One region of the Holdemania sp. genome, then DNA from elsewhere that is predicted to be linked to it. Evidence: a T-box and tRNA genes for the amino acid it is inferred to sense, from the RefSeq annotation. Region 1 holds a T-box; the other regions hold tRNA genes.

Region 1 (7,912 bases):
CAGCATGACGTCTAATGTTACATTGATTTCCATAGGCTTACACCATCAATTCGTTTTCCGTCTGGATCTGTTCGGCGATCGTGACCAGATAGGCGAGCGTGTAGGCGGCCACGGCGATCAACCCGCCCAAAGCCATGATTCCCAATCCGCTTAACATCAAAACCGGATGCAGGATGTTGAGGAACAGCGCGTAAAGACAGCCGATCAAGCACAGCGCGGTGTCAAAGAGCGCCAGCTTGCAGATCCAGCGCAGACCTTCGGCGTTTTCATGGCAGAACGAACGGTTGCGGCCAATCCGCGTGCAGATCCGCCAGAATAAGATCAGCGCGATATACAGGATCACGGCTGCCGTGGCGGACAACAGCTGCAGCGGCAGTTCTTCATTCAGCGTCCGGCGGTAGAATAAAATCAACTCATGAAGCAGACTCGGAATGCAAAGCCCGAATAAAACAAGTCCCAGGGCCGCCAGAATGACGACGAACAGTTTAAGCAGAAACGCCAATTTTTTATTGTTCATAACATCAACCTCTTTTCATCTTTGATTATAACAAGAAAATCTTGAAAATCAATATATATTTATCGGATTACAATAAATAATTATCGAAAAACAATTTGTTTATTGCCGCAGAAGGATGATTGCTGACCGGCGTAAAGAAAAATCCGGATCCTTTTAACTGATCCGGATGGGGTTGATTCTTTGTTTTCTCTAACAGCTGCGAATGAGTTCGGCGACTGCTTTTTTATCGTCGTTGGAACAAATTTCGATCATCGTTTCGTACGAGATTTCCTGATTGTCCGGGCAGCTCAGATAGCCCAGATAGCCTTGCGAATAACAGACGAGCACGTCTTTTTTCGGATCCAGATTCTGCATATAACCGGAAAACAGCTCAAACGGATTAAAGATCAGCCGGAACGGTCCCAGGCTGACGCGCGTGAATCGCACTTCATTGGGCAGCATCGCCAACATGCCGCGGTATTGTTCGACCATTTTCGCTCCCGTATGCAGCTCGCGGATTTCTTTCTCGCTCAAGCTTGCCGTATCCATCTGATTGATGTCAAACGTTTTCAAGCCTTTGTGAATCGGCAGCGTCTGATCGTTCCAATCCAGCTTCAGCGGCTGCATCCGCGGGGTCAGCTTCATCATCTTTTCCCAAGCCGATACGATTTCATTGGCCAGCCGGATGACTTCGTCGTAATTCTTGGCCTGACGGGTGAACCGTGTCGAAACGTCGCCGCACGGTCCCTGTAAGAACAGGAAGAATTCCTTCGGGTAACGCTGCTTCAGAATATCCAGCGCCGCGCCCGGATAATCGGAGGACAGGTAATCGGCATCCTCGGCGGAGATCGTCGGGTGGCAGTTATAGATCAAGAAGTTGCCAATCCGTAGACCTTCTTTGAAAAAGCTCAGAACTCCGGCCAGAACAAATTGATCGCTGCCTTGGGACAGCCGGCAGCGGCCGACACCGGTGAAATTGCGCACCTGATAGGAAACCGTCAGCTGCGCGTCTTCGCTCATCCGGCAGTTTCTGACCAGGTTGAGCAGCTTGATATCCAGACTCTCAAGATAAGGGGTATTTTCTTCAATAAAACCCAGTGCGTTGCATAAAGAAGGGGCATAATGCGTATGGGAACAGCTGAAAATGATCAGCGCGTCTTCGCCGACGGCCTGGCGCAGCGATTCCTCCATCCGCTCCTGAACGTCCTGCGAAATTCCCAGCGAATCAAATGTGATCAAGATCACTTCCCGACCATCGTCTACCATCCGCAGACAGCGGGCATATAAATCACCGCGAATTTTATTCAGCGGCTCGGCCTGCGTCAAAAATCCGACCGGCAGACAGCTGAAGGTAGGATTGATGCAGACTTGATTGTAACCAATTTTCACGTGATATCCCTCATTTCAAAATTAATTATAAAACGACTGGTTTGAAAGCGCAATCTTTTGTCCTGTTTTCGACGATTTGAAAGAATTCAAAAGAGAGCAGGCTATGTTTTGACGGGTCTGGGCGACAGGCAGATTGAAATGAAAGTGGGGTTTTTCCTCATTAAATATGCAAGGGAATCAACTGAGCTGACTTTAAACTGTCCGGTGAAAAGAATTCGCGCACAGTTTTCTCAACATGCAAAGATCATAATCACTTTGATCAACTGGCAAACAAGCAGGATCGGGCAGGGGCAAAGAATTCGAAAATAAAGTAAAAAACGGCGCATTTTCTGCGCGCCGTCCGTTGATAAAATCAGTTCCGATTACAATTCGATTGACTGGATCGCAATGCACCGCGGTCCGCCCTGAGTAATAAACGCGCAGGACAGATCGTAGAGAACGCATTCAGCTTCCGGAAACCGCTCCTTAACTCTGGTCAGAACCTTTTCAGCCTGTTCCTTACTGAACGCATGGGATACGCTGATCTGAACGCGGGCGTTGCGGACGTGTTCATCCAGCTTGCCTAAGACCGATTTGACCGCGGCGTCAAAGCTGCGGCCGACGCCGAACTTTTCCAGCCGCCGGCCTTCTTCGGCCTGAATCATGATCGGCTGTAATTTCAACAGGCCGCCCATTGCCGCCGCCATCGGCGTGCACCGGCCGCCGCGCTTGAGATAGCTGAAATCCTGCGGCAGTAAGAACGACAGGCTCGTCGCAATTTTATTCTGAAGTGTTTCCAGAATATCTTCGATCTGCCGCCCGTCGCGAATCAGCCGCGCCGCCAGGTCCACCAGATACCGATGCGGTCCGCACAGCGTTTGGGAATTGACTACGTGAATCCGTTCCGGATGCTCCGTGTGCTGCCGCGCCGCTTCCGCCGTCTGATACGTTCCTGACAAGCCATCCGCCATGGAAATGACGAGAATTTCATCATCCGGATATTTTTCAAACAGCTCGATCAGCTCGCCCATCGAAGGCTGCGACGAGGAAGGAATGTAGCCGGCTTTGATCAAGCCCAGAAACGTCTCGGCGTCGATTTCTTCAAATTCGCGGTAAGTCTTGCCGTTGATCGTAACACACAGCGGCGTGATGTCGCAGGGCAGCGCCTTGCCTTCTTCAATGGAATAAAGCGTGGAGGAATCAGAAATTAATCGAATCATAGTTGAACTCTCTTTCTTTACTTTTAAATGGATTAGGGAACGGGATGCGCTAAAGCAGAATGTAGCTCAGCACTGCGATGAAGTGAAAGAACGATCCCAGCAGAATGAACAGATGGAACAGTTCGTGAAATCCCCATTGCTTCGACAGATCCGGCTTTTTGATCATATAGATCACGGCGCCGATCGTGTACGCGATTCCGCCCAGCGCGATCAGCATCAGGCAGCCGGAAGGCATCTGCGAGAAACCGCTCCAGTCAAACAGTACGGCCCAGCCCATCGCCAGATACAGCAGCGTATACAGAATCCGCGGCGCACTCAGCCAGCAGATCTTCGCGATGATGCCGGCCAGTGCGATCGTCCAGATCACAACCGCAAACGTAATTCCTTCCCGCCCCGGCAGATAGGTCAGACACAGCGGGGTGTACGTGCCGGCGATCAGCACATAGATCATCGAATGGTCCAGCTTGCGGAACAACGTGTGATGCGGATGATCCCAGCTCAGTGTGTGATAATAGCTGGATGCGCTGTACAACGCGATCATCGAAGCGCTGAACACGCAGCAGGCCAGAATCGTTTTAAGCGGACGTTGGTTCGCAACTCCGGCGGCGATAAACACCAACGTGGCGATCACGCCGAAGCAGGCGCCGAGAAAATGGGTGTAGCTGCTGATCGGATCCTGAACATTCTTAAACCAACGAAACATACTATCAGCTCCTTTTTAATCTAGTTATCAAAACTAGATCATATAAATATCATATCATATTGGCGAGGAACTTCAACTACAAATCTTGGTTTTTGTCTAAGCGTATGCTTATTCCCTTATTCATTTTCTTATTGTAGCCGTTTTGACAAGAATTGAAAAGCCTTTCCGGCATTTTTTTAGCGGGATCACAGGCAGAAAAAAGAGGGCTCAGGAAAACGTTTCATAAAAAAGAAACAACGATGAAAACCCTTGTTTTTCAGGCAAGATTTGATTGACTTAAAACGGGGATTTTGTTATTCTTGAATAAGCGATGAAAAGGAATAGTAATTCTACCGTCTGACCGATCAGAGAGCCGGTGGCAGGTGCAAACCGGCGGCAGACCTGAACGAACTGACCTTGGAGCTGAATCTGAAAAAAAGGATTCCGTGACTTCCTGCGTTAAAGGAAAAAGAGGGGCACAGAAGGGATCTTTCTGTGAACTAAGGTGGTACCGCGCGCTGACGTCCTTAGATGAAGGGCGTTTTTTATTTGTTTGAGAAAGGATGAATTTTATGAGCTACGATCACAAGAGTATTGAGACAAAATGGCAGAAGGTATGGGAGGAGAACAAGACGTTCGCAACCGATGCCTGGGACTTTTCCAAGCCGAAGTTTTACGCGTTGGATATGTTCCCGTACCCATCCGGGGTCGGTCTGCATGCCGGCCATCCGGAGGGCTACACGGCGACCGACATCGTCAGCCGCATGAAGCGCATGCAGGGCTACAACGTGCTTCATCCAATGGGCTTTGACAGCTTCGGTTTGCCAGCGGAGCAGTATGCGATCCAGACCGGCAACAATCCCAACGGCTTCACACTGAAAAATATCGAAACATTTAAGCGTCAGCTGAAAATGTTAGGTTTCAGCTATGACTGGGACCGCGAGGTATCGACGTGCGATCCTTCGTTCTACAAATGGACGCAGTGGATTTTCAAGCAGCTGTTTGAAAGCGGCCTGGCAAAATGCGTTGAGATGCCGGTTAACTGGTGTGAGGAATTGGGCACGGTTCTGGCCAACGACGAGGTCATCGACGGCAAGAGCGAGCGCGGCGGTTATCCGGTTGTGCGCAAGAACATGCGCCAATGGGTCATCGACATCGTGCAGTATGCCGAGCGGCTTTTGGAAGGGCTGGACGAGGTGGACTGGCCGGAATCCACAAAGGAAATGCAGCGCAACTGGATCGGCAAATCAATCGGCGCGCTGGTGGATTTCCAGGTTGCTGGACATGCGGAGCAATTCACGGTTTTCACAACCCGCTGCGACACGCTGTTCGGCGCGACCTACTGCGTTTTAGCGCCGGAGCATGCGCTGGTTGATCAGATCACGACGCCGTCGCAGAAAGCGGCGGTCGAGGAGTACAAGCGGCAGTGTGCGACAAAATCGGATCTGGAACGTACGGAATTAAACAAGGAGAAGACCGGCGTCTTCACCGGCGCGTACGCGATCAATCCGGTCAACGGCAAGCAGATCCCAATCTGGATTTCCGATTACGTTCTGGCTACCTACGGCACGGGGGCGATCATGGCGGTACCGGCTCACGACGACCGCGACTATGCCTTCGCCAAGAAGTTTGGTTTGGAAATCATTCCAGTCCTGGAAGGCGGCAACGTCGCCGAGGAAGCCTGGACTCAGGACGGCGTGCATATCAACTCGGAATTCTTAAACGGCATGAACAAGCAGGATGCGATTGATACGATGATCCAGTGGCTGAGCGAGCATCACTGCGGCCAGAAAAAAGTCAATTACCGGCTGCGCGAATGGATTTTCGCCCGTCAGCGATACTGGGGCGAGCCGATTCCGATCGTCCATTTGGACAACGGCGATACCGTCGCGTTAAGCGATGATCAGCTGCCGCTGTTACTGCCGGACCTCAACGATTACAGCCCGTCAAAAACCGGCGCTTCGCCGCTGGAGAAAGCACCGGATTGGGTGAATGTGGAAATAAACGGCGTCAAGGGCCGCCGCGAAACGAGCACGATGCCGGGCAGCGCCGGCAGCAGCTGGTATTTCCTGCGTTATATTGATCCGCACAATGAGAAGGAACTGGCTGATCCCGAGCTGTTAAAACACTGGATGCCGGTCGATCTGTATATCGGCGGACCGGAGCATGCGGTCGGGCATCTGCTTTACAGCCGGATGTGGAATAATTTCCTGTATGATAAGGGCGTGGTCCCGGTCAAGGAGCCGTTCCACAAGCTTGTCCATCAGGGCATGATTCTCGGCTCCAACGGCATTAAAATGGGTAAAAGATTCCCGGAATATGTCGTCGATCCGAATGTCATCGTCGAGAAGTACGGTGCGGATACGCTGCGGCTGTACGAAATGTTTATGGGACCGTTAGAGGCCAGTAAGCCATGGAGCGAAAAGGGCGTCGACGCTTCGCGCAAATGGCTGGAACGCGTCTGGCGTTTAGTCATGGAACAGTCGGAGAAAGTCACGGATGAACCGACGCCGCAGCTGGACTACGCCTACCACTTTACCGTGAAAAAGGTCACAGAGGACATTGAAACGCTGAACTTCAATACGGCGATTTCGCAGATGATGATTTTTATCAACGAATGCTACCGCGCCGACAAGATCAACCGCGAAATGCTTTTAGGCTTCATCAAGCTGCTGAGCCCGTTTGTGCCGCACATCGGCGAGGAAATGTACCAGCACTTAACCGGCGCGGAAACGATCGCTTATGAAAGCTGGCCGACCTATGACGAAGCGAAGTTGGTGAAAAATGAAACGGAAGTCGTCGTTCAGGTCAACGGCAAGCTGCGCGGCAAGTTCATGACGTCGGTGGACGCCGGGGAAGACGAGCTGAAAGAAAAGGCGTTAGCGGTCGAGAACGTTCAGCCGTTTATCGAAGGGAAGACGATCCGCAAGATCATTGTGATCAAGGGTAAGGTCGTCAACATCGTCGCAAATTAATGGAATAACAAAGCCAGGCCTGTCAATGAACCTGGCTTTCTTTATGAGGCATGCTAATGCGTACAGAGTGGAACAGGCATTCAAGAAAAGGGAGGAACGGGCATGAAAATCACGATGATCGCCGCACTGGATGAAGCTGGCGGCTTGGGTAAAGCTGGCCGAATGCCGTGGCATTGCCCGGCGGATCTGCGGCAGTTTCAGGCGTATACGATGGGAAAACCGCTGCTGATGGGCCGGAAGACGGCCGAGCCGCTGCGCCGCAAGCTTGCGGGACGGCAGCTGATCATCCAAAGCCGAGTAATGGAGGATCCGGACTTTCCCATCGTTCGTTCGGTTAAAGAAGCGCTGGCCTGGATGGAGGCACACCCGGAATATGACGAGCTGGTGATCGGCGGGGGGGGGGAAATCTACGCTTTGTGGCTGCCCTATGCCGCTCATTTGCGGTTAAGCCGGATGGCTGGCTGCTATAACTGTGATACGTTCTTTCCAACGTGGGATCCGCAGGAATGGGATTGCCGCAAGCAAACCCGGGAAGACGGTTTTGTGCTGGAAGAATGGGATAGAATGAATCGGAAGACAGAGAAATAAAGGAAACTGCCGAGGGAGAAATTCCTCGGTTTTCTTTTGGAAAAGATGGAATATTCCCGGTTTAGTCACAATCCAAGGAGGCATTTCCTTAAATCGACCGGAATCGAATCAAGATCTCGCAGGTCAACTTTTTCAGATAGGCATTCTTTTCTTTTTTCAGCGTCCCAATGTCGCAATGGCTCAGCAGCTGCATCAAATAGATCTCGGCAATCCGAAGCTTCAGCAAGGATGAAAAATCCAGTGTGCAGAAAATGACGGCAGAAATTTTATTCCCTTTGTGGCTGAGTTTGCCGTCGGAAAGAAAGACGTCGATGCCTTCTCGGCCATAATCTTTCTTATTTCCCATTAATAACAACGTACCGTTGACAATCTTGAAATCGATCGTGGTCTCTATTTTTTGAAATTCGTCGATCAATCGCTGAAATTTTTTAGGTGTGCGGCAATTTTTATAAACGATGAACTGATAAATCTGCAAGAGACTGGAAAATTGAATGGTTTCATAGAAGGCAATGGTTTCATCCCGGATGAAATAATCATCAATCAAAAAAATATCGGAAAATGCCTGAGTTAAATTCAGCTGGGT
Region 2 (7,912 bases), on a different contig from region 1:
AGCGCTGTGAAGGGATGCGTAAACCCATGCAGCCCGTATTCCTTATGCGGCTGATGCCAGTCGTAAAGAAAATAATCGTGCAGCAGCGCTCCCCGCACCAGACTGCTTTTATCACAGTTCAGATTCCATTTTCGATCCAGCATCAGGCTGTAATACGCCACGGCAATCGCATGATCCAGCGTCGTCGTATCCCCATGCTGAAGATAGCCGCGCATCGACTGCACCTTTTCCGTATTCAGCGTCGCCTGCGCATAGACTCTCAGAAGCTCTACCAGCTCCGTTTGTTCATCGTTGTTTTCGATCATAGTTCACCCATTCTTTTCGCCCTTATTATAATCAGAGGCGATCGAAAAGCAAGCGTTTTTCCCTGAACTTCGATCTTTTTGAAAGTTTTCCGTTTCAGCGCACAGCCTTATTCACTCATTGATTCCGGAAGCAAAAAGCCGGACAGCGGAAAGCTCAGCTTGATCATCGTTCCCATGCCGGGCTGGGATTCAGCCTGAATGCCGATATTCATTTTCTCGCACAGCTGTTTAACCAGATACAGCCCCATCCCCGTCGATCGGGCCACCTGCCGGCCGTTGTCTCCGGTAAAGCCTTTATCGAAAATTCGCGGCAGATCACGGGCGCTGATCCCACATCCATTGTCTTCGATGGTCAGCACCACCTGACTGTCCCGCGCTTCGGCAGCAAACCGCAGCTGAGGTTTCTCCGCCGCCCGATATTTGACGGCGTTGGTCACGATCTGGCCGAGGATGAAATCGATCCATTTCACATCGGTATAGACGATCTGATCCAGATTCTCCCGCTGAATTGAAAACTGCCGGGAGATCAGGATTTTCGCATGATTTTTGATCACCTGACTGACGATGTGATCCAACGAACAGCGGCGGATCACGTAGTCTTTTTCCACCACGGAGGAACGGGTGTAGTAGAGTGCCTGTTCGACATATTGATCGATCCGGTCAATCTCCTCCTCCAGCGAGCGCGTCACCGGATCAGGATGATTCTCAATGATCAGCTTGCTCGAGGCGATCGGCGTTTTGACTTCATGCACCCAGGTTTCAATGTAACGGCTGTAATCTTCGTTGCGGCGGCGGTATTCGGCGATCGTATCGTTCATCGACTTACTGACGATCCGGAACAGCTGCGTCAGCTTCTGCCCTTCGACAAAGCCGGGCGACTCGACGATCTCCGAAAGATAATACTTTTCTTCCAGCTGGTCAAGCAAGTTGAACGTCTGATCGAAAAAGGTTTTCTTGCGGTAAAATTCCACGCCCAGCGTGACGCTGGTCAACGTCAGATAGAGAAACGCCAGAAATCCCAGCGCGAAACCGCTGACGCGCAGTAACCGCAGCAGCACCCCGGCAAAAAGCAGAAAAATCGTCTGGCCCAACAGAAACAGCCAGCGGTCCTGAAGGAATTCTTTGAACGTCATATGCGATACCCCAGCCCGCGTTTGGTCGACAGATAGTCCGGGCTCACGCCGATACTTTCCAATTTTCGCCGCAGCCGGTTGATATTGACAGTCAGCGTGTTGTCGTCGACAAATTCCTCCGACTGCCATAAATCAGTCATGATTTCGTCGCGGCTGACGATCGTGCCCTGCTTGCGCATCAACAGCCACAGGATTCGAATTTCGTTTTTCGTCAGCTCCACGCTTTGATTTTCGTGCATCACGCAGCCCTTGCTTAAATCCAGCGTCACGCCTTTGACCTCTAACAGCCGTCCCTGATCCTGCGGATAGGCGCGCTTTAAAACTGCCTGAATATGCGCCAGAAGGATCTGGACATTGTAAGGCTTAGTGATGAAGTCGTCGGCGCCTAAACTCATGCTCATTAACTCATCCAGATCGCTGCTGCGGCTGGTCACCATCAGGATGGGAATCGAAGATTGCTGGCGGAGCGAACGGCAGATCATATAGCCGTCCATTTCCGGCAGATTGATATCCAGTAAGACCAGATGCGGCTGAATCCGCAGGATCTGTTGGTCGACCTCATGAAAATCGGAGAGCGTCAGCGCCTCATAGCCATAGCGGTTTAACAGGTTCTGCAGCTCCACCCGGATTTTTTCTTCATCTTCGACAATCAAGATTTTAAACATTCCCAATCCCTCCTCGTATGGTCTTATTATACACTAACAGAAAATCTTCCTGCCATGGCTTTTCCGCTCTCTAACAAAACTGTTAGATTCCATGGTTTGAAAATCACAAAAAAGTCCTGATTACAGGACTTTCAATCCCGGTTTCCCGGGAAATTTGATTTCAAATGGTGCACCGAACGGGACTTGAACCCGTACGAATAAATCACACGCCCCTCAAACGTGCGCGTCTGCCGATTCCGCCACCGGTGCATTGCTTAATTATTATAGCAAAGTTCCATTCAAAAAGGAAGAATTTTTATTCACACGTCGCTTTTTCATGAGCAGGAAGAAACAATGGGAAATCATTCAAAAAGAAAACAGAAAAAACCGCGGCTGAATCAGACCGCGATTTCCTGTAATCAATCGGGATTTCCGTTTTTTTCCGGCAGCACCCGGCTGAGCACCGCATAAAGCAAATCAATATCAATCGGTTTCGCGACATGCGCAGTCATTCCCGCCGCCATGGACGCTTCCACATCCTCCGCAAACGCGTTGGCCGTCATCGCGACGATCGGAATCTGCCGCGCGTCCGGGCGAGGTAATTGACGGATTGCCCGGGTCGCTTCATAACCGTTCATCACCGGCATCTGGATATCCATTAATATCGCGTCGTAATACCCCTCGGGCTTGTCGCTGAAGTTGCTGACCGCCTGTTTTCCATCACAGCAGACCTCAAACCGGGCGCCGGCCAATTCCAGAATGCCGCTGAGAATTTCCGCATTGATCTGATTATCTTCCACGATCAGAAAACGCCGCCGCGCCAGATTTTGATCCACCTGCGGCTTCACGGTCAAAGTCTTTGACGAATCCGGATTATCCGTTTCTCCGCTGAAATCCTGTTCACATTCCAGTTCGACGATAAACGTAGAGCCGTGTCCGACTTCACTTTCCACTTGGAGACTGCCGCCCATCCGTTCGATCAGACCGCGCGTGATGCTTAATCCCAATCCCGTCCCCTCGATCTGTCCGACTTGCGGACTGCGGGCAAACGGATCGAACAAATGGGCCAGAAACTGCGGCTCGATGCCGATGCCGGTGTCGCGGATTGTAAAACGGTATCTCACCTGTCCCGGGGATGAACCGGCGATTTCCTCCACGATGAAATCCACCTGGCCTCCCTCCGGAGTGAATTTGACGGCGTTGCTTAAAATGTTGATCAGAATCTGATTGATCCGCAGCGCATCGCCAAAGAACCGGGTGTGTTCGATCCGCTCGGCATTGATATTCAGCCGAATCGCTTTGGCTCGCGCCTGCGGTCCCATGATTGCCGACAACTGTTCGATCACCTCCGGCATCCGCAGACCAGCGCGGTTCAATGTAATCTGCGAACGCTCGATCTTGCTCATATCGAGAACGTCGTTGATCAAACTCAGCAGATGTTTGGACGAATAGGTAATTTTTTTCAGACAATCCGCCACCCGCCGGGAATCATCCAGATGGGCTCTCGCCAGCGCGGTCATCCCCATTATCGCGTTCATCGGCGTGCGGATATCATGACTCATCGCCGAAAGGAAATCACTCTTGGCCCGGTTGGCTTCCTCGGCCTGGATCAGCGCATTTTCCAGTGTCTTTTTCGTCTGACGTTCCGCGGCGAGCATCTCCGTAACGTCCGCGCGCACAAGACAGACAGTCTGATGATCGGCGTCCCCCCACAGCACGCTGACTTTTTTTATCCGATCGCCAGCCTCGCTCTGATAAGGAAACAGGAAATCATAGCCTTGCGGCTCACGCTGCAGGCGCTTTAGCATCGTCGCCAGGGCAAATTGCCGGCTGCTCTCCTCCGCGCTGCCGCTCTGACTGTGGCTGCGGGCAAACTTGTCAATCGCTTCGTCGCAGTTTTCAACGATATACGGCGGCAGATTCTCCACGATAGTCTGGCGTGTATGAATGGTCAGCCGCTGCGAAGCGATATCAATGAAGCCGGCCAGTTCAAAGGTTACGGCGGCTACCCGCAGCAGTCCCTGCTGCTCGCGCACCGAATCGGTGATGTCGGTCCGGGACAGGCAGATCCGGTTTAACCGCCGGTCCGTGACCGACACAGTGACGTTTTTCATGCGCAATTCGCCGCGTGGATCGCACATTGAGAATGTGAATGTAAACGAGTTTTCTTTCGCCAGCCGGGGTTTCAGGAATTCCGGTTTCAAATTGCCGGCGTAGCGTTCCTTATCCTTGGGCAGCACATGGCTTTCCAGCAGCTGATCAATCCATTGAGAATAGCGGCCATGCGTCCTTGCGGTCAGCGCCGTCTGTTCGTTCTGGGTCAGAATCTTAAACGTATCCGCACCCAGGTCGATATCGGCGACAAAATCGTAGTTGATTTTTGACAGCTGCTGCAGAATCAGGTTGGCGATTGTCTTTTCCGTGATGTCCGTGACAGTCAGAATCCCCGTAACGTCCCCGCTGTCCGGCGTCGTTACCATGTTCATTTTGATTTCGACATAGCGGCCCTGCGATTCCCTGGGCAGCTGCACGAAACATTCCTGAATCTGCACAGTTTCTCCAGCCGCGAATTCCCGCCGGGCCGGCTCGTTTAAATAATGATCAAGGAAATACCGGCGCTGATCCGGCTCGACGATCAACGACGCCAATCCTTTAAAGAACACGTCGCGGTCGTAGCCGAAAGTCGCCAGCAATTCGGAATCCGTGTAATCCATGATGTCCAGAATCACGCCCTGAGTGATGTTGCAATGTCCCGCTACCAGTGCATTTTCCCCCGGTGTGCGGTAATGTTCAAGAATCAGTTCGTTATACTGCTGGCGAATCCGCTGCTGTTCCAGCCGTTCCCGGGTGATATCGTGATGCAGCGCATAGACGCGGATTTCCCCTTCCTCACCCGGGATCATCGCCAGCTTGCTGCTGACCCAGATCTGACCTTTGTCTGCCGTCAGCATGCGGAAAACAATTTCGCCCTGAGGTTGGCGGTCGGCGATGAACTGAAGCAGCTGGCGGCGGACTCTTGCCTGATCTTCCGGATGAATGTTCGCGGTAAAATCCTGCCGGATCGCCTGACTTATCGCAGCGTAGCTCATCCCCGCCATTTCGGCAAATCCTTCCGAGATGTATTCCGGAATCAGCTGCCCCTTTGGCGTACATTCGATCACCGTCACGCCGCCCGGCAAATTCTGGACGACCGTCTGAAAATACTGCGCCAGCCGTTCGTTTTCCTTGCGGACGCGGACTTCCTCGGTGATCTCACGAACATGCTTGATATAAGCCCCGATCCCGTTCCAATCCGTTTCACGAAAGCGGGTCGCATAAAAACGGCCGGGCTGATCGACGGACATCTCATGTTCTTCATTGTCCGGCGCGTGTGTTTTCAGCGTGCAGAAGGCGCAGGGCTGCGACTTGCCGAACAGCACTGCGTAGCATTTCCGGCCGGCATATTGTTGATCATTGGAAAAAATTTTATGGTTATCGTTGACATAATAAAGTTCATAGTTCTGCTTGCCGATCACATAAATCCCATCCGAGGATTCATCGGCGATACTCTGGTACAACCGGGTTTCCGCCGACATGCCGGTAAACACCGCATAGAACTGCGTCGATTCCGACAGGGGACCCATTCGCCGGCCGTTCAGGTGTATCCAGACCAGCGAACCATCGCGGTGAGGACTGCGGTAGGAAACGTCCAGCACCTCGCCGCTGACTAATGCCTGCCACGCCGCTTTCTGCACCCGCTCGCGATCCGGCGGATAGATTGCGTTCATCGCATCCTGATGGACGAGAGTCTGAAATTCCTGCTTTCCATAACCGGTCAGCTCTGCGACGCCGGCGGAGAAATACGTCGGGATAAAGACCTTGTTTTCCACTTTATAACTGGCGATTCCGCCGGGGATTGAATTGACCAGATGATTCATCTGGAGCTGCGCTTCCTTGAGATCGGAAATATTATGGAACACGCAGTGAAGCAGCGAACTGCCGTCCTCCTCGCCGATCCAGCTGATCTGTACGCGCACCCAGACGAGGTGACCGTCACGGTGAGCCATGCGGAATTCCAGCGTCGCCGGCTCATGCGTGCGCACAACTTCTACAGCCTGGGCCTCGACGCGGCCGCGGTCCTGATCATAGATCAACTTGCCGGCGTCTGCGGCAGCCTGGGCAGAATATTCTTGAGAAGTATATCCGCTGAGCGCAGGCACGCCATCGGAGAAATAAACGGTCTCCAACTTGTCCGTCACTTTATAAACGGCAACACCGCCCGGGATTGCGTTGATGATCTGCTGCATTTTCTGATTGGCGGTGTTGAGCTGTGTTTTTAACGCGGCCTGTTCGCTGCCGTCCTGAAACAGGCTTACCAGCACCGTTCCCCATTGAGGCAGCGTGCCCATCGAAACCTCAATCTGAATTGCACAGTAACATCCCTGCTTTTTATCCCACGCCCGCAAGCTGTGCCGCAATGTTCCGCGCTCTGTTTTCAGCTGTTGCAAAGCCCGCTGCAGTGCTGGCCGATCTTGTGGATGCACGGCAGTCTGCGCCAGAAGTCCCTCTGCAGGTTCGCCGAAGTGCTGCCGAAAAGCAGCGTTGGCATACAATGGCGGCGATGCATTGTCCGCAAGCTGATAAATCACGAATCCGCAGGCAAGCGCGTCCCCCAAATTTTCCAGCATTGTGAAAAATGACGGGACTTCCGGTGTCAGTACCAACAGCGTCGCCGTTTCCTCAGCAATCTTCAGCGTCTGAACTTCCGTTGTGTAGCGCGCCTGCGTGCGGGGATTTTGCCAGACAGCCGGATTCTGGTTTTCCCCGATGTTCTCCAGCCAGCCGCTGAAGTCGGGATCCTGACTCCAGCTTTGCGCCGCTTCGTTGGCCGGCTGCCATTTCATCTGTGAACCGCGGACAAACAAGATTGTTTTATGGGAATTCATAACGAACACGCGGTCAGCTCGGCATACATCCCTCTGACCTTCTCAAACTCCTGCCCGATCTTTTCCAGCTTTTCTGGATAATCGCCCCGAACTTCCAAGCGCCGCAAAGGCTCCACGATCTCGCAGACCGCTTCGTACAACGACGTTAATCCCAGATTGCCAGATACGCCCTTGAGCGTGTGAGCCGCCTGAAAAGCAGCTTCCAGATTTTTTTCTTCTATCGCTTTCTGCAGCGCCGGCAAGCTCTCATCCTTGAACAACATGCCTAAAATCCGCACATACATGCGTTCCTGCTGCATAAACCGTTCCATTGTCAGCGCATAATCCACGCCGTAGGCCGTCATAATCATTTTAACGTCTGACATCCGAAAACCTCCTTGTTTCCGATAAATTCATTCAGCGTCCGGATCAGTAAGTCCGGATCAATCGGCTTCGCCAGATGCGCGTTCATCCCGGCCGCCATGCTTTTTGCGATATCGTCGTCAAACGCGTTGGCGGTCATGGCGATGATCGGAATCTGTCCGGCATCCGCGCGCGGACTGGTGCGGATCCTGGCCGCGGCAGTTAAGCCGTCCATGACCGGCATCCGGATATCCATTAAGATTGCATCGTAGTAATTCAGGGCGGAAGCCTGATAAGTCTGCAGCGCCTGTTCGCCGTTTTGCGCCGTATCGACGCTGAAGCCCCTGTCCTGTAAAAGCATAACCGCGACTTCGGTATTGATGGCGTTGTCTTCGGCCAGTAAAATCCGCCGGCCGGTAAAGTCCAGCGTCTTCAGATCCAGACCCCCGGCGTCCCCGGCGGAAACGATGCCGGCGAAAGTTTCATGGACGCCCGCTGCCAGACCGAGCTTGACCTCAACGATAAATTCCGTACCCCGGCCCTTTTGCGAACGGACGCTGATT
Region 3 (7,912 bases), on a different contig from region 1:
GCGGAAGGAAGCTGAGAACCGCTGAGCGCCCAATGGGTACCGACGGCCAAGTGCAGCCTGGTATTGTCCTGCAGCCGCAGCCGCAGATGATGCACCTGATCGAAGAATTCTTCTTCGGATAAATCGTGCGTCAGAACGACGAATTCATCACCGCCGATGCGGTAGCAGGAATCCGGAGCGAAGCAGGCCCGCAGGTGATCGGAACAGGTCCGCAGACTTCATCGCCGCGGTCATGCCCGAACTGATCGTTGATTTCTTTTAATCCGTTCAGATCGACAAACAGAACGCCGACCGGCTGCGGAGCTGAAATCTTTTTATCCAGGTCCTGAATATAACGGTTGCGGTTGAACAGGCCGGTCAGGCTGTCCGTGTAGCTGAGCTGCGCCAGCTTGGCTTTATCAATGGCGCGATGACGGGCCAGAAGCAGGAAGTAACGCAGCGTCTGCAAGACGATGATCGAGTTCTGCAGCTTGCCCGAAGCCGGATTGTCGATGCAGATGCAGTCGACGACTTCGCCGCGCACCTCAAGGGAGAGAATGATCAGCTGCTGGACGCCGTAAGCGTGAAGCAGCTTGTATTCTTCTGGGAACGGTGTTTTTAATTGCTCCACATCTTCGACGACATACGATTCATCCTCGCGCAGCCGTTTCAGCCAGCGGTTGTAAAACGGCCGGACTTTCAGGTCGGAAAGCATTTCAATTTCAGAAGCGCCCTCAGCGGACCAGCGCGAGGTAATCGTCAGCCGGACCGGACTGAGGGAGAACAGTGTAATTCGTTCCGCTTCCATGAATTCACCCAGCCGGCGCAGCATTTCCGGAATCGCCGATTCGAGCATTTCATCCTCGTAAAGCTCGCGAACGCAGTCCACGATCAGTTTTTCATTATCAAGCATCGTTTTTAAGCGTTGTTTTTCTTCTTCGCTTTTGGTCGTGTCAAACGCGATTTCCAGCCGTGCCCGCCGGCCGTTCCAGGTGATGAGCCGGTCTTTAAGCAGATAGTGACAATGGGTCAGGGCATTATTGATTTCCCAGCTGTATGTTTCGTTCTCTTTCAGGACGGCGTTGGTGCAGAAGGAGCAGGGCTGATCTAATCCCTGCAAGACCTTGTAACATTTTTTTCCTTCGATCGAATCAATGTTGAAGGCTTTGCGGCCGCTTTCATTGATAAATAACAATTCATAGGTTTCAGGATCGGAAATGTAAATAAGCTCGCTGATTTCATTCATCGGAGCCTGCAGCTCCCGGTTGAGCTGATCCAGTTCCTCCTGTTTGCGGCGAGTTTCCAGTTCCTCCAGTTCCAGACGTTTCTGCCGCTTGTGCTGAAGATGACTGAAATATAACAAGACAAGCGTGATCAGCAGGAAAAAAACATTGACTAAAAGCAGAGAAATCTGGGCGTTGTGAACGCTGGCCTCGGTATAAGCTTCAGCATAGCTGACAGCGTCGTTGGCCAGATCGAAATAGGTTTCGCTCAGAGCATAAAGTTCGCTGGCGGAACCTCCTTTGCGGAAATCATAAATGGCGGTTTTCATCTGCGCCCAGGCGTTGCGCATCTGTTTGATCTGAGCCTGGAACGCTTTGTCATCCAGACGGATTAAAGCGTCGGGACCTTCGCCGGTTTCCAGTTCGTTCAGCAGCCCGTCGATTTTCTCAATCATCGCGTCGTCCGCCTGGTGATTCAGTTCCTGTTTGACCAGCCGCTGCGTTGCGCCGCGCACAATGCCGGTATAGTTAATGACACGGGCGTTGCCTTGAAGATTGCGGATCGTGAACAACGAAAGAATCCCGGTCAGGATTAAAGAGAGGATTAAAGGAATGAGCAAAAAACGGGTGGAATACGAAATCTTATTGTTTTTCATAACAATACCGCTTTCTTCCATCAATCGGGTGCCTGCGCGGCGTTTGCCCGATTCAGTCTTACCGGACACAAAGGATGTTACTTTTATTATACTGCAATTTATAAGGAATAAAAGCTTAATTCCGGTAAACGGATCGTGGAAATCCGTAGAATGAAAATTGATCGGAAAATGATCAATAATTTTAATTAAATTCGATAATTTCAGGGTATAAAGTAAAATACAGGTCAAAAAGGAAACAACCGGAAGACGAAAGGAAGGGTTCAGCGGACGTTGTCAAAAAAACCGAACGTTGACGTTCGGTCGTAAAGGCGATTGCTTTGGAAGCTTTGTCCGCCGGATAAGAATCGTGTTGTTTATATTGTAAGAGGCAGATCCAGGCATATCGGAAAACAAACTGTCCGCAAGGATTGGAACCATCGGTACATCTGCCCCTTCGTCTGCCATTCTCTGCGAATGCAGGGCGATCTTTAGTTTGCCGCTTCGCTGCGGAATCCGGTAATGCCCATCGCACCCTTGCCGCCGTGCACGGTCATCACCGCGCCCAGCTCAAACACCAGCACTTCCTGGAAACCGTCGTTCAGCACGCGCTGACGCAGCCGTTCCAACAAATCCGGGTCGGCGCCTTTGGCATAGATGATCAGCGCCATCGTGCGGTCCAGCGGTTCTTCGCTGAGGAAATCCTCCACCATCTGGGACGCCGCTTTTTTCATCGTACCGTAATACTTCTTCGTGTTGATCAGCTCGCCCTTGAGGATGTCGATGCGCGGCTTAATCCGCAGCAGGGAAGCACCCAGCGCTGCAGCGTTGCTGACGCGGCCGCCGGCCGCCAGGAAATCGAGCTTTTCCGGAATGAACAATGTCTTGATCCGCGGCACCCATTTGCGAACTTCCTCCGCCAGCTCCGCGGCGCTCCATTGCGGATTGCGCGTATGCAGCTCCACTGCTTTGAGCGTCAACAAGCCGAACCCGCCGGAAACGTTCAGGCAGTCGACTAAATGAATGCGCGATTCGTCGCAGTCCTGCAGGCTGATCAGGGCGTTCTGGAAAGAACACGAGCATGCCGAGGAATACCCGATGTGGACGATTTCCACTTCCGGATCTTCCAGCAGTCGATTGAAGAACTCACTGTATTGATACGGACTGACCGCGCATGTTTTCGGGATCTGCCGTGTGGATTCGTAAAAGTCGTAAATTTCCTGAATTGGAAGTTCGCCGTCAAGGACTGTCCGGTCCGGGAAGTTGACGCTGAAAGGCACCATGGGAACATTTAATTTTTCCAGCATGGAAGCCGGGATGTCGGAACAGCTTTCAGTTGTAATGATTGTTTTCATAACCAAGTCCCCCACTTATTTTTAACTCTGATTCTTCTAGTTTATGATGTCAGTACATCTCATTAAGAAAAACCAGACGCTACTACTTTACCGTGAACCTCGTGTCAAGTAAAGTCTTCTTTTGGAAAAAAATAAAAAGATGATTCGCCGGAAAAGAAAAGACCACACATTTTGAAAATTGTGTAGTCTAAGATCGTGATCAAATCATGAAAATTTTTGGAAGCGCCGGATCGAAAGCGGGTTCAATCATCAGCTCAGGGGCATGCCTCAGGCTTCGGCGGATTGAAGATCCAGCTTCGATTTCATCAATTTGCGGTAAGCGTAAACGAAGCAGAGAATATGCACCGCAAACGTCAGAATCCACGAAATCGGATAGGAGATATACAGACTGAACAGCGTATGTTCAACCTGGAAAATCGTAAAAATCCACAGCACGCGGAAGGCGCACGCTCCGGTCAGCGACACAAGCATCGGCATGATCGAATAGCCTAAACCGCGAATGCTTCCGCAGCAGACGTCCATCAAACCGCACAGGAAATAGGAAGCGCTGACGATCGAAAGCCGGACCAGACCGAAATCGACGACGGCCGGATCGGAGGAGTAAATCGAAAGCAGCGGCCGGCCAAGCAGGTATGCCCCCTGGCCCAGCACAAGCCCGATCACCGTGACAATGCCCAGGCAGCACCACAGAATTTTCTTAATCCGCGCGGTATTGCCGGCGCCCAGATTCTGACTGGTGAAGCTTAACGAGGTCTGATAGATCGCGTTCATTGCGGTATAGACGAAGCCCTCGATATTGCTGGCGGCGGTGTTGCCGGCCATGACGATGGAGCCGAAGGAGTTGACCGACGACTGGATCAGCACGTTGGAAATGCTGAATACAATTCCCTGCAAACCGGCCGGAATGCCGATCCGCAGCATTTCCTTCACTTTCGCGCCGTGCAGCTTGATCTTTTCTTTATGCAGCTGACACATGCCGTCCATTTTCAACAGACACATCAGGATTAAAACCGCAGAGATCGCCTGCGAGATTACCGTCGCAATCGCGACCCCGGCGACGCCCATGTTGAAGACAACGACAAAAAACAAATTGAAGATGACGTTGACAACGCCGGCAATCGTCAGGAAGTACAGCGGCCGTTTGGTATCGCCGATTGCACGCAGAATCGCCGCGCCGAAGTTATAGATCATAAACGCCGGCATGCCGAGAAAATAGATCCGCATATACAGCACGGAGTGCGTGATGACGTCGGCTGGCGTACCCATTAATTCCAATAACGGCCGGGCGAACAAAACGCCGACAAAGATCATCAGAATGCCGCCGATGATGGAAATGGCGATCGAGGTATGCACGGTGTCCTCGCAGTTTTGCCAGTCCCGTGCTCCGCAATAGCGGGCGACCATGACGTTGGTGCCGATGGATATCCCGATGAATAAATTGACTAACAGATTGATCAAAGCGCTGGTGGAGCCGACGGCGGCCAGAGCGTGGCTGCCGGTGAATTTTCCGACGACAACGATATCCGCAGCATTAAATAACAGCTGCAGGACGCCGGACAAAATCAAAGGAAAGGCGTAGATGAGGATGCGGCTCAACAGTGGACCGTTGACCATATCCACGGCGTAAGATTTTTTCACAGTAAAAAGTTCCCCCTTAAGTCATTTAAGTATTATACGCTCCCGGGTAGGAATTTCAAGCTGGAAACGATCAAATTTATTTCCTGGGAAATTCCAACAAACAGGATGGGACAGGGAGATCGTCAATGTACAGGAGATCCTGTAAAGAAGTTCGGAAAGAAACAGATTTTCGAATTCTTCGCTGATCTCCAGCAATAAAAAGGCGGGTGCAAAACGCTGCGCAGTCGGTTTCTTTTGTCCTGGTTGTCAGATGAGAAAACCGATATTCAAATTATGAAAAATCCGCTGCTTCCGCTGCTGATCTAAAATTGAATTTTGTGTTTCGCATAAGTTATTAATTAGGGATTAGCTCTATTCATATTATCATAAGGCACTCTAATTCCTGTGTAATGGAGATAGTCCTTAAATGATTGATCTTGATAATTAATTTTATATGATTTAGAATTGTAGAAACGTTGATGGCGCTTCAATGAATAAAAATTTTCAGAATAGGAGATATTAAATTTGTTGATATCAAAGTTTTGTTTTGCATTTTCTAATCTAATTACATAGATGGTACTGCCGCCATAATTAAAATTTGTATCGTTATAACTAAAATTTTTATAAGTAATAGGCAGTCTATAATCAAATATTGCAGTGATTCCTTCGTCATATACTCGAATTTCAATATGCTTTGCTACATCTACAGGTGATGAAGTAAGATAATAAATTAGAAAACTAAATAAAACAAAAAGAAAAAATAATTTTGTTTTTTTTTGGTGATATTTTTTCGCCTGGCCATAGAAATTCCTCCAACTCCCTTTTTGTAATTGTATTATCTTGATATTATGTTGTAAAGTTTCTTCAGCAGAGCAATAGGTGATAAAAGTCAAAAGTACTTAAATAAGGATAGGGAGAAATCAGGAAAATCAGGCGGACTCTTGCATCTTTAATGATATTTGAAACTGGAAATGAGTTTTAGTAAAGGTCTTGAATATAGGACATTGATAGAATGGAACTTCAAGTTTAAGGTGAGCAAAATTTTTATTGTTCCTCTTTAACAAATAAGTCAAAAAATAATTCTTTTTAAATAAACTGGTTATTGATTCTTTAGTTAAAAAATAAAATAGAAACAAATGGATTTATGAATGGCAACTTGATTACTATCTTTAGTTGATGCGGAAAAAGCCTCTTTGCAAATCAAAAGGCTGTAACTTTCAGAATTTTTCTTGACGTTACAGCCCTTTTTTCATATCTGGTGCGCGTGAAGGGACTCGAACCCCCATGGATGAACCGCCAGATCCTAAGTCTGGTGCGTCTACCAATTTCGCCACACGCGCATACCCAGATATTATACCAAGACTTCTGATTTTTGACAAGAATCTGGATAGCTCAAATCGTATTGAAAATATGAGAAAAGCGGCGAAGGACAGGCCCGGATAACCTTAATCCCGGCGGCGTATGCTGAAATTTAATTCTGGGATCCAGCGCATTTTGAACAGGACTCCAAGTTTTTTGCTAGTTCGGAAGTGAAACAAATCGCCTGGTCTTCCAGCTTTCGCAGAATGGTTTGCAGGTCTGCTTTTAAAGGCTGGCACTGTTTGCCGAAAAAACGCAGCTCGCTCTGTTTATCCATTGCTGACAGCCGCGTAAAATCCAGGCGGCGCAGACGCAGAGGCTGAGACAGTAATGATTTCTGATTGAACTCGTGCAGTTGATTCCGGTAGCGCGCGTCATGATCGAGAAAACCCGGCAGAAGCGGCAGCACTGGCGACAGATTAATCGTTTTATTCGTGATGGCAGCCTGATCGCGGACATTGATCTGTTCCACAAAACATTCGTTCAAAGCATTGTCCAGTTCAGTTAACGCTGTGAGATAAAGCTCGGTTCTGACAGCGAAATTGAGAATTTCCGCCAGTCTCTTAGAAGTTGTGGAATGATGTTTATCGTTCAATAGTTGACATTGGTCGGCAAGGCAGCGCAGCGAAGCGATGGAAAAGTGCAATAGCTTTTCTTCTTTAAGTGTTAACTGATTTTGTACGATATCCCGTTTCTGGATCAAAGCTTGTTTCTTTTTCGCCGTAAACCAGCTGGAAGCATGATCTGCCTCATATTCAGCGGCCAACAGTTCGGTCCGTAAAGTTTCAACTTCTTTTTGTAACGCCTCGGATTCTTTCCGCAGGATTAATTCCTTCCTTATTAATTGTATATCCGGAATCATCGAAATTCACTCCTTCCCTTTTCTTCATTATAAGCGATAAGGAGGAAGTCGGAAGTAGAAAAAGAAAAAAGATTCAAATTCTTAACAAAACTGAAAATACTTTCATGAAAACAAATTGTAAAAATGAAAAAAGAGGTTGTAATCAGACCGGGCCGGCGCTATAATAAAACCACTATAACCTTTTACCAGGCGGTTTTAGAAAGAAACGGGAGATGAAATGATGAATACGATGAAGAAAGTATTCATGGGCGCCGTTGCCTTGATGATGGCGGCTTCCATGAGCGGATGCGGAAATTCCGGATCCGGAAACAGCGGTACAACAACACCGGAAGCGGGTAGTACAGATACAGCGGGGGCTGTGAAGATTGGTCTGCACTATGAACTGACCGGCGAAGTGGCGGATTATGGCAAAGCGGAACTCAACGGCTCATTGTTGGCGATTAAGCAGGCCAACGCGGCAGCCGGGAGTGAAAAATATGGCTATGTCAAATATGATGATAAATCGGATCCAACAGAAGCGGTAACCTTAGCGGCGCAGCTGGTTAACGACGGCGTGGCGGGCGTTGTTGGTCCGGCAACCTCAGGTGCCAGCGCGGCTTCCTATCAGATTTTAAACGACGCGAAGATTCCGGTGCTTTCCCCCTCTGCGACGCAGAATAACGTCACGTTGACCAACCCGGACGATGCGTCCAGCGCGCCGTATGATTATGTTTACCGCGTCTGCTTTGAAGATTCCTATCAGGGCGCGGCGATGGCGCAGTATGCTTATGATACGCTGGGCAAGACCAAAGCCGTCATTTACGGCGATTCCACAACCGATTATGCCAAGGGATTGACGGAAGCCTTTGAAAAGCAGTTTACCAAGCTGGGCGGAACGATCGTCGG

What was found. The T-box of region 1 lies ahead of leuS (leucine--tRNA ligase). A T-box ahead of a tRNA ligase gene usually reads a tRNA of that ligase, here a tRNA-Leu.
Region 2: it encodes a tRNA-Leu, which carries the amino acid that the T-box ahead of leuS (leucine--tRNA ligase) is inferred to sense. The anticodon was not compared.
Region 3: it encodes a tRNA-Leu, which carries the amino acid that the T-box ahead of leuS (leucine--tRNA ligase) is inferred to sense. The anticodon was not compared.

The regions. Positions count from the first base shown of each region.
Region 1 is NZ_CFQZWI010000058.1:5,381-13,292, reverse strand. Features, by position in the region: gene AC5OW4_RS09670 (helix-turn-helix domain-containing protein) at 1-33, opposite strand, end outside; gene AC5OW4_RS09665 (DUF2975 domain-containing protein) at 38-517, opposite strand; gene AC5OW4_RS09660 (hypothetical protein) at 707-1,885, opposite strand; gene AC5OW4_RS09655 (DegV family protein) at 2,248-3,084, opposite strand; gene trhA (PAQR family membrane homeostasis protein TrhA) at 3,134-3,787, opposite strand; T-box leader at 4,089-4,298, shown strand; gene leuS (leucine--tRNA ligase) at 4,339-6,741, shown strand; gene AC5OW4_RS09640 (dihydrofolate reductase) at 6,844-7,329, shown strand; gene AC5OW4_RS09635 (BglG family transcription antiterminator) at 7,418-7,912, opposite strand, start outside.
Region 2 is NZ_CFQZWI010000022.1:10,516-18,427, reverse strand. Features, by position in the region: gene AC5OW4_RS05430 (HD domain-containing protein) at 1-305, opposite strand, end outside; gene AC5OW4_RS05425 (sensor histidine kinase) at 413-1,438, opposite strand; gene AC5OW4_RS05420 (response regulator transcription factor) at 1,435-2,103, opposite strand; tRNA gene AC5OW4_RS05415 (tRNA-Leu) at 2,269-2,352, opposite strand; gene AC5OW4_RS05410 (hybrid sensor histidine kinase/response regulator) at 2,502-7,007, opposite strand; gene AC5OW4_RS05405 (Hpt domain-containing protein) at 7,004-7,372, opposite strand; gene AC5OW4_RS05400 (PAS domain-containing protein) at 7,354-7,912, opposite strand, start outside.
Region 3 is NZ_CFQZWI010000006.1:9,312-17,223, reverse strand. Features, by position in the region: gene AC5OW4_RS02150 (EAL domain-containing protein) at 1-95, opposite strand, end outside; gene AC5OW4_RS02145 (sensor domain-containing diguanylate cyclase) at 131-1,858, opposite strand; gene AC5OW4_RS02140 (DegV family protein) at 2,326-3,189, opposite strand; gene AC5OW4_RS02135 (MATE family efflux transporter) at 3,457-4,827, opposite strand; tRNA gene AC5OW4_RS02130 (tRNA-Leu) at 6,063-6,146, opposite strand; gene AC5OW4_RS02125 (hypothetical protein) at 6,278-6,868, opposite strand; gene AC5OW4_RS02120 (ABC transporter substrate-binding protein) at 7,248-7,912, shown strand, end outside.